Regions from separate parts of the Streptomyces sp. NPDC050842 genome, predicted to be linked through region 1. Evidence: riboswitches for the same ligand, from Rfam matches in the RefSeq annotation. Region 1 holds a riboswitch; the other holds the start of a gene.
What was found. Region 1 has a riboswitch for thiamine pyrophosphate ahead of thiC (phosphomethylpyrimidine synthase ThiC). Riboswitches for the same ligand answer to the same signal wherever they lie in the genome.

Region 1 (4,429 bases):
TAACCGCCGTGTGCTTTTGGATCGTTTGGGCGGTTTGGGGCGAATGGAGCCCCTGGTAGAGCGTCAGGAATATGCACTCGGCACGGTCTGTGCCGCCATTCCCATCACGGCGGGCTCCGCGGCGGCCGCGATGGCCATTTCCCTCCCCCTTCACCAGGAAGAACGGTTGCTCCCAGCAGTCGAGCGGCTACGTACGGAGATCGGAAGGCTCTTCAGTTCGCTCGCGTTCTCTATCAGTATCTGAAAAATCACTCCTTGTGATCTGCTAGCGCTTACAGCACGATTGCGTCAAGAGGGCCACGGGGGATCATTCCTGGCCGTTTCGGTCACAGCTTTCAGCAGCTGTGTTTACACAACTGCTTCATCTACTGCGGGGTACATGATGCGAGAGTCGGTTCAGGCCGAGGTCCTGATGAGCTTCCTCGTCTCCGAGGAGCTCTGCTTCAAGATCCCAGTCGAGCTGCGATACGAGACCCGGGATCCTTACGCGGTGCGGATGACCTTCCATCTCCCCGGAGACGCGCCCGTGACCTGGGCGTTCGGTAGGGAACTGCTGCTCGACGGGATCAACAAGCCGAGCGGGGACGGGGACGTGCACATCGCCCCGACGGACCCCGATGGGCTCTCGGACGTTTCCATCCGGCTTCAGGTGGGCGGCGACCGCGCCCTTTTCCGGGCGAGCGCGCCGCCGCTGGTCGCCTTCCTCGACCGCACGGACAAGCTGGTTCCGCTTGGTCAGGAACGGACACTCGGCGACTTCGAGGACAACCTGGAGGCGGCACTCGGCCGGATTCTGGCAGAGGAGAACGCCGGCTGAGACCCCGTCGGCACAGCGACGGGGTCCACCAGGGAACGGGACGGGACGCGGAGTGCGGGGTGCGGGAGTGCGGGACGGACCGGCCCACACCCGGAATCCCTACTTCGCGCGGCGGCGCCGACCGCCCCGTACCGCCGCCGCCCGGGGCTTCCCGTCGGCGTCGGCTCCCGGCCGGTCGGCGGAGACCACCAGCGCCGCGAGGACCGTGGTGAGCGGCACGGACGCGACCAGACCGATCGAACCGACCAGCGTTCGGACGATCTCCACCGCGACCAGTTCGCTGTTGGCCACCGTGCCCATGCTGCTCTGCGCGATCGAGAAGAGCAGCAGCAGCGGCAGGGCGGCGCCCGCGTAGGCGAGGACCAGGGTGTTCACGACCGAGGCGATGTGGTCGCGGCCGATCCGGATCCCGGCCCGGTACAGCGCGCGCGGCCCCATGCGCGGGTCGGCCTGGTGCAGCTCCCAGACCGCCGAGGTCTGGGTGACGGTCACGTCGTCGAGGACACCGAGCGAACCGATGATGACGCTGGCGAGCAGTAGGCCGGACATGTCGATGTCCGGGTACAGGCCGTGGATCAGGCCGGTGTTGTCGTCGGTGTTGCCGCTGAGCGAGGCCCAGCCGATGAAGAGCGAGCCGAGCAGGCCGATCAGCAGCAGCGAGATCAGCGTGCCGAGCACCGCGACCGAGGTGCGGGCCGAGAGCCCGTGGCACAAGTAGAGCGCGATCAGCATGATCGCGCTCGACCCGACCACCGCCACGACCAGCGGATTCGAGCCCTCCAGGATCGCCGGCAGGATGAAGAACGTCAGCACCAGGAAGCTCGCGACGAGCGCGACGAGCGCCATCAGGCCCTTCATCCGGCCGACGACGACGACCGCGACGGCGAAGATCCCGGCGAGCAGCGCCATCGGGAGCTTCCGGTCCACGTCCGTCACGGAGTACTGGAGATCACGCGGGGCGTCGGGGGCGTACGCCACCACCACGCCCTGCCCCTCGTGCAGTTGGCGCGGCGCGTCGGGCTGCACGATCTCGGTGAACGTACGGCCCTTCTCCGGGCCGCTGGTGACCTCGACCGTCGCCTTCTCGCACTGACCCTGCTGGGCTTCGACCGCCTCGCGTCCCTCGGGCGTGGAGGTGTCGCCCGTCGGCGGGACCTGGGCGGCGTTCACGTCCTTGCAGTCGACCTGCTCGACGGAGACGACCGTGCCCTGCTCGGTCTGCCGGTCGAAGCCGACCCCGGTGCGCTCGTGCGCGGGAGTGCCGCCGGGCCACAGGACCGCTAGTCCGACCACGACGGCGGTGGCGAAGGGGATCAGGACCGCGGCGATGACCTTGCGGAGATGCCGGGAGACGGGGGCGGCGGGGCCGTGGCTGTGGCTGTGCCCGTGCCCATGGGAGGGGCCGGAATCGTGCCCGTGCCCATGGTCGGGACCGGGGACGTGGCCGTGCGGCTCGGGGGGCTGCTGGGGGGAAGTCACCGACCGATCATCGCAAGAACGGTGGGGGCCCACTGGTCAGCACGCCAGGGATGGCGCTAGCGTGGTGACCACTTTGCACACGCGGGAGCTCGGAGCACCGGGCTGAGAGGGCGCTGATCACCGTACGCACGTACGGGAGGAGGCTGCGCCGACCGCCGAACCTGTTACCGGGTAATGCCGGCGTAGGGAGATCGGTCTCATGACCATTCAGGATGCACGCACGCCTGCCTCCGACCAGGACGGCACGTCCGTCGACGGCGCCCGCACGCCGGGCTGGCACAAGGGCTACGTCGAGGGTTCGCGCCCCGACCTCCGGGTCCCGGTCCGTCAGGTGCACCTCACCAACGGCAAGGACGTGACGCTGTACGACACGTCCGGTCCGTACACCGACCCCACCATCGACACCGATGTACGGCGCGGCCTGGCGCCGTTGCGCGAGAACTGGATCATCGCGCGCGGTGACACCGAGGAGTACGCGGGCCGTCCCGTCCGCCCCGAGGACGACGGCATCAAGCACACGTCGCCGCGCGGTGGCGGGCTCAAGAACCTCGACGCCGTCTTCCCCGGTCGTCCGCGCCTGCCGCGCCGCGGCCGCGACGGCCAGGCGGTGACGCAGCTCGCGTACGCCCGCCGGGGGGAGATCACCCCGGAGATGGAGTTCGTCGCGATCCGCGAGAACGTCTCCCCCGAGGTCGTACGGGAGGAGATCGCCGCGGGCCGCGCGGTGCTCCCCGCGAACGTCAACCACCCGGAGATCGAGCCGATGATCATCGGCAAGCGGTTCCTGGTGAAGGTGAACGCCAACATCGGCAACTCCGCCGTCACCTCCTCCATCGAGGAGGAGGTGGAGAAGATGACCTGGGCCACCAAGTGGGGCGCGGACACGGTCATGGACCTGTCCACCGGCCGCAACATCCACACCACCCGCGAGTGGGTGCTGCGCAACTCCCCCGTGCCGATCGGCACCGTGCCGCTCTACCAGGCCCTGGAGAAGGTCGACGGCCGGGCCGAGGACCTGACCTGGGAGATCTACAAGGACACGGTCATCGAGCAGGCCGAGCAGGGCGTCGACTACATGACGGTCCACGCCGGTGTGCTCCTGCCGTACGTGCCGCTCACCGCGCGCCGCAAGACCGGCATCGTCTCGCGCGGCGGCTCGATCATGGCCGCCTGGTGTCTCGCCCACCACAAGGAGAACTTCCTCTACACGAACTTCGAGGAGCTCTGCGAGATCCTGGCGGCGTACGACGTCACGTACTCGCTCGGCGACGGTCTGCGCCCCGGCTCGATCGCGGACGCCAACGACGAGGCGCAGTTCGCGGAGCTGCGCACGCTCGGCGAGCTGAACACGATCGCCAAGCGGCACAACGTGCAGACGATGATCGAGGGCCCGGGCCACGTCCCGATGCACAAGATCAAGGAGAACATCGACCTCCAGCAGGAGATCTGCGAGGAGGCGCCGTTCTACACGCTCGGCCCGCTGACGACGGACGTGGCGCCCGCCTACGACCACATCACCTCCGGCATCGGCGCGGCGATGATCGCCTGGTGGGGCACGGCGATGCTCTGCTACGTCACGCCCAAGGAGCACCTGGGCCTGCCCAACAAGGACGACGTGAAGACGGGCGTCATCACGTACAAGATCTCCGCCCATGCGGCGGACCTCGCCAAGGGGCACCCGGGCGCGCAGGAGTGGGACGACGCGCTGTCGGACGCGCGGTTCGAGTTCCGCTGGGAGGACCAGTTCAACCTGGCGCTCGACCCGGTCACCGCCCGCGAGTTCCACGACGAGACGCTGCCGGCGGAGCCCGCGAAGACCGCGCACTTCTGCTCGATGTGCGGTCCGAAGTTCTGCTCGATGAAGATCTCCCAGGACATCCGGCGTGAGCACGGCGGCACGCAGCAGGAGATCGAGGCCGGGATGGCGGAGAAGTCGAAGGAGTTCGCGGAGGCCGGCAACCGCGTCTACCTGCCGCTCGCGGACTGACCGCGGCGGCTTCCGAACCGGCACCACGCCGGCTTCTGAGCAGGCACCGGCCCGCGACCCACGGGGGAGTCGCGGGCCGGTGCCGTTGTCAGGTGGGGTGCCGTCGTCAGCCGACGGTGTCGTCGTCCCGGTCCATGGCGGCGAGG
Region 2 (4,429 bases), on a different contig from region 1:
TCGTGTCCACGGCGTCGAGTCTACGAGCCGTGGACACGGCCCCCGTGCGGCTGCCCCTGTACTGCAGCGCAGCTGTGACGAGCGCCGCAGCTCGCTCTCTAGAACGCCGGGCGTTCCGGGTCCAGGTGGGGGCGGCCCTCCACGGGGGACGAGGCCTCCGCGAAGTGGCGGCGGGGGATGCGGCCCGCCCGGTGCGCGAGTCGGCCCGCCTCCACCGCGTGCCGCATCGCCGAGGCCATCAGGACCGGCTCCTGCGCCCGCGTCACCGCCGAGGCCAGCATCACCGCCGCGCACCCCAGCTCCATCGCGAGCGCCGCGTCCGAGGCGGTGCCCGCCCCTGCGTCCAGGATCACCGGCACCCCCGCCCGCTCCGCGATCAGCTGGAAGTTGTGCGGGTTGCGGATGCCGAGTCCCGAGCCGATGGGGGAGCCGAGCGGCATGATCGCCGCGCACCCCACGTCCTCCAGCTTCCGCGCGAGGACCGGGTCGTCGTTCGTGTAGGGGAGGACGGTGAAGCCGTCGTCGACCAGCACCTCGGCCGCCACGAGGAGCTCCTCCCCGTCCGGCAGCAGCGTCCGCTCGTCGGCGACGACCTCCAGCTTGATCCAGTCGGTGCCGAGCGCCTCCCGGGCGAGCCGGGCGGTCAGGACCGCCTCGCCCGCCGTGAAGCAGCCCGCCGTGTTGGGCAGGACGCGGATGCCGAGCCGCTCCAGGACGGAGAGGACCGAGCCCTGGACCGTCGGGTCGAGGCGCCGCATCGCGACGGTGGTCAGCTCGGTGCCGCTGGCGACCAGCGAGCGCTCCAGGACGTCGAGGCTCGGCGCGCCGCCGGTGCCCATGATCAGGCGCGAGGAGAACTCCGTACCGCCGAGGACGAACACGTCGTCGGACATCGCGCTCAGCCTCCCTGCACCGCGGTCAGGACCTCCACGCGGTCGCCCTCGCCGAGCAGCGTGGCCGCCCACGCGCTGCGCGGGACGACGGCCTCGTTCACGGCCGCCGCCACCCCGGAGGGGGCCGTGCTCAGGGTCGCGACGAGGGCGTCGAGGGAGACGGGGCCGGTGAGCTCTCGGGGTTCTCCGTTCACGGACACGTTCACGGGCACGTTCATGCGGGTTGCTCCAGACGTACAGGGGAGAAGCGGCGGGGGGTGAAGGCGCGGGCCTCGGCGGGGAGGACGCCCGTGGTGAGCACCTCCGCCATGACGTCGCCGGTGACGGGGGTGAGCAGCACCCCGTTGCGGTAGTGGCCGGTGGCCAGGTGCAGGCCGGGCAGGGCGCTGGGGCCGAGCAGCGGCGCGTTGTCCGGGGACGCGGGGCGCAGTCCGGCCAGCGTCTCGGTGAGCGGCAGCTCGGTGATGCCGGGGACGAGCTCGTGGGCGTCGCGCAGCAGCTCGTACATCCCGCCCGCGGTCACCGTGGTGTCCCAGCCGAGCTCCTCGCTGGTGGCACCGACGACGAGCTCGCCGTTCGCGCGCGGCACGAGGTAGACGTGGCTGCCGCGGACGACGGCCCGGACGGTACGGGAGAGGAAGGGGGCGTACGGGGCGGGCACGCGCAGCCGCAGGACCTGGCCCTTCACGGGGCGGACCGGCGGCAGCACCTCGTCCGGCACGCCCGCGAGCCGCCCGCTCAGGCTGCCCGCGGCCAGGACGACCTGGCCGGCGGTCAGCTCCTCGCCGTCGGCGAGGAGGACCCCGCGGGCCCGGTCGCGGACGACCGTCAGGCGCTCCGCGAGGGCGCGGTGGAAGACCACCCCGGCCCGCTCGCAGGCGACGAGGAGCGCGGCGGCCAGCCGGCGCGGGTCGACCTGGTGGTCGCCGTCCACGCGCAGCCCGCCGCGCACCCCGGGGGCGAGCATCGGTTCGAGACGGCGGCAGTCGCGCCCGCTCAGCCACTCCGAGGTGAGGCCGCAGCGGGTCTGGAGGGCGTGGAGTTCGCGCAGATGGGCCCGGTCGTCGGCGTCGAGGGCGACGGCGAGCGTTCCGCAGGCGCGGTAGCCCACGTCGTGGCCGGTGGATTCCTCCAGGTCGGCGACGAACGCGGGATAGCGCGCGGCGGAGGCGAGGTTGAGCCCGAGCAGGGTCTCCTCGCCGTAGTGGAGTTCGGTGACGGCGGCGAGCATGCCGGCCGCGACCCGCGCGGCGCCGCCGCCCGGATCCGGGTCGACCACGGCGGTGCGCAGCCCGCGCCGCGCGGCCCGCCAGGCCGTGACCAGGCCGATGATGCCGCCCCCGACCACGAGGACATCGGAAGAACGCATGGGCGTCCAGCCCCTCCCTTCGCCGGCATGACCCGGATCAGGTTCGTACGGTCGGAGGCCGCCCAGCCTCCCTCTCAGCCCGGTGCGTCCGGGCTCCCGCGAGTGCTTTACGCCCGCCAGACTAGCCGCAGCCCCGGTGCGGTCCCAGGCCCCTCCCCGAACCCCTGCCTTCCTGACGGACCGTCAGATGCGTAAGGTGGTCGGGTGAGCGAGCAGAAGAAGGCCCAGCAGCAGGTCGTGATCGTCGGAGCCGGGATGGCGGGTGTGCAGACCGCCGTCGCCCTGCGCGAACAGGGCTTCACCGGCCCCGTGATCCTCATCGGGGCCGAGCCCCACCAGCCCTACGACCGGCCCCCGCTCTCCAAGGCGATCCTCCTCGGCAAGGCCGAGGACTCCGCCTTCGACGTCGACTTCGAGGCGCTCGACATCGAACTCCGCCTCGGCCTCGACGTCACCGGGCTGCGCGCCGCCGACCACGAGCTCGACACCGAGGCCGGGCCCGTCCCGTACGACGTCCTCGTCGTCGCCACCGGCGCCCACCCCGTCACCCTGCCCGGAGCCGAGGGCGTCCCCGGGGTCCACCTGCTGCGCACCCTCGACGACGCCGTACGCCTCGGCCCCGTCCTGGAGCGCCGCCACGCCGTCGTGGTCGTCGGCGCGGGCTGGATCGGCGCAGAGTTCGCCACCGCCGCGCGCGAGGCCGGCTGCGCCGTCACCGTCGTCGAGGCGGCCGACCGCCCCCTCGCCGGCGCCCTGCCCGCCGAGGTCGCCGCCCCCATGGCCGACTGGTACGGGGCGAACGGCGCCGAACTCCTCACCCACGCGCGCGTGGACACGGTCGAACCCGGCCGGGTCGTCCTCGCCGACGGCCGCGAGCTGCCCGCCGACGCCGTCGTCGTCGGCATCGGCGCCCGCCCCGCCACCGGCTGGCTCGCCGGCTCCGGCATCGCCCTCGACGCGAGCGGCGCCGTCACGGCCGACGAGCGGCTGCGCACCTCCCTGCCCGACGTGTACGCCGTCGGCGACTGCGCCTCCTACCCCTCCGCCCGCTACGGCCGGCGCCTCCTCGTGCACCACTGGGACAACGCGCTCCAGGGCCCGCGCACGGTCGCCGCGACGATCACCGGCGCCGACACCGGCCCGTACGACCCGGTGCCGTACTTCTGGTCCGAGCAGTTCGGCCGGTTCGTCCAGTACGCCGGGCACCACGCGGACGCCGACGAGCTCCTCTGGCGCGGCGACCCGGCGGACGACACCTGGTCGGTGCTCTGGCTGCGCGCCGGGGTCCCGGTGGCCCTCCTCGCCGTCGGCCGCCCCCGCGACCTGGCCCAGGGCCGCAAGCTCATCGAGGCGGCCACCCCCGTCGATCCGGAACGCGCCGCCGACCCGTCCGTCCCCCTGAAGGCGGCAGTCAGGTAGGGCCCGGGTACCGACTGTCGGTCCGGGATGGCAGGCTTGTCCTGTGACCGAGATTGACGTAAAGATCGATGCGCTCGTCCCCGCCTGGCTCTACGTGCCCGACATCGCGGAGATGCTCGATGTCGAGGTGACGCGCGTGCGGCAGCTGATCAAGGAAGGTCAGCTCATCGCCGTGCGCCGTGGAGAGAACAACGCCCTGCAGATCCCCGCCGCCTTCATCCAGGGCGACGCGATCGTCAAGGGGCTCGTCGGGCTCCTGACCGTCCTGCGGGACGACGGCTTCACCGACGAAGAGATGCTGGAGTGGCTCTTCACTCCGGACGAGAGCCTGCCGGGCACGCCCGCGCAGGCGCTCAACGAGAATCGCGGCACGGAGGTGAAGCGCCGCGCCCAGGCGCTCGCCCTCTGACACTCGCACGCACCGAAGACACCACCAGCGGGTGACGCGGTGGCCGGCCCCGCACGGGCCGGCCGCCGCGGCACCGGCGACACCGACGGGGGGAACCCACCCATGCCCACGCCTCGTGAGCGGCTCGCCGACGCCCGGCTCTACCTGTGCACCGACGCCCGGAAGCGCCAGGGCGACCTGCCCGCCTTCCTCGACGCCGTGCTCTCCTCCGGCGTGGACATCGTGCAGCTCCGCGACAAGGGCATGGAGGCCGGTGAGGAGCTGGAGCACCTCGCCGTCTTCGCCGAGGCCGCCCGCCGCCACGGCAAGCTCCTCGCGGTGAACGACCGGGCCGACGTC

Region 2: it holds a riboswitch for thiamine pyrophosphate, as region 1 does, so the genes downstream of both, thiO (glycine oxidase ThiO) here and thiC (phosphomethylpyrimidine synthase ThiC) in region 1, are expected to answer to the same signal.

Annotation. Positions count from the first base shown of each region.
Region 1 covers NZ_JBITGA010000005.1:207,173-211,601, reverse strand. The annotation lists gene ACIBG6_RS17920 (helix-turn-helix domain-containing protein) at 1-244, shown strand, start outside; gene ACIBG6_RS17915 (SsgA family sporulation/cell division regulator) at 383-817, shown strand; gene ACIBG6_RS17910 (YibE/F family protein) at 917-2,296, opposite strand; TPP riboswitch at 2,368-2,502, shown strand; gene thiC (phosphomethylpyrimidine synthase ThiC) at 2,496-4,283, shown strand; gene ACIBG6_RS17900 (hypothetical protein) at 4,390-4,429, opposite strand, start outside.
Region 2 covers NZ_JBITGA010000007.1:349,985-354,413, reverse strand. The annotation lists gene pknB (Stk1 family PASTA domain-containing Ser/Thr kinase) at 1-10, opposite strand, end outside; gene ACIBG6_RS25295 (thiazole synthase) at 99-893, opposite strand; gene thiS (sulfur carrier protein ThiS) at 899-1,111, opposite strand; gene thiO (glycine oxidase ThiO) at 1,108-2,262, opposite strand; TPP riboswitch at 2,260-2,372, opposite strand; gene ACIBG6_RS25280 (NAD(P)/FAD-dependent oxidoreductase) at 2,518-3,681, shown strand; gene ACIBG6_RS25275 (Rv2175c family DNA-binding protein) at 3,725-4,090, shown strand; gene thiE (thiamine phosphate synthase) at 4,193-4,429, shown strand, end outside.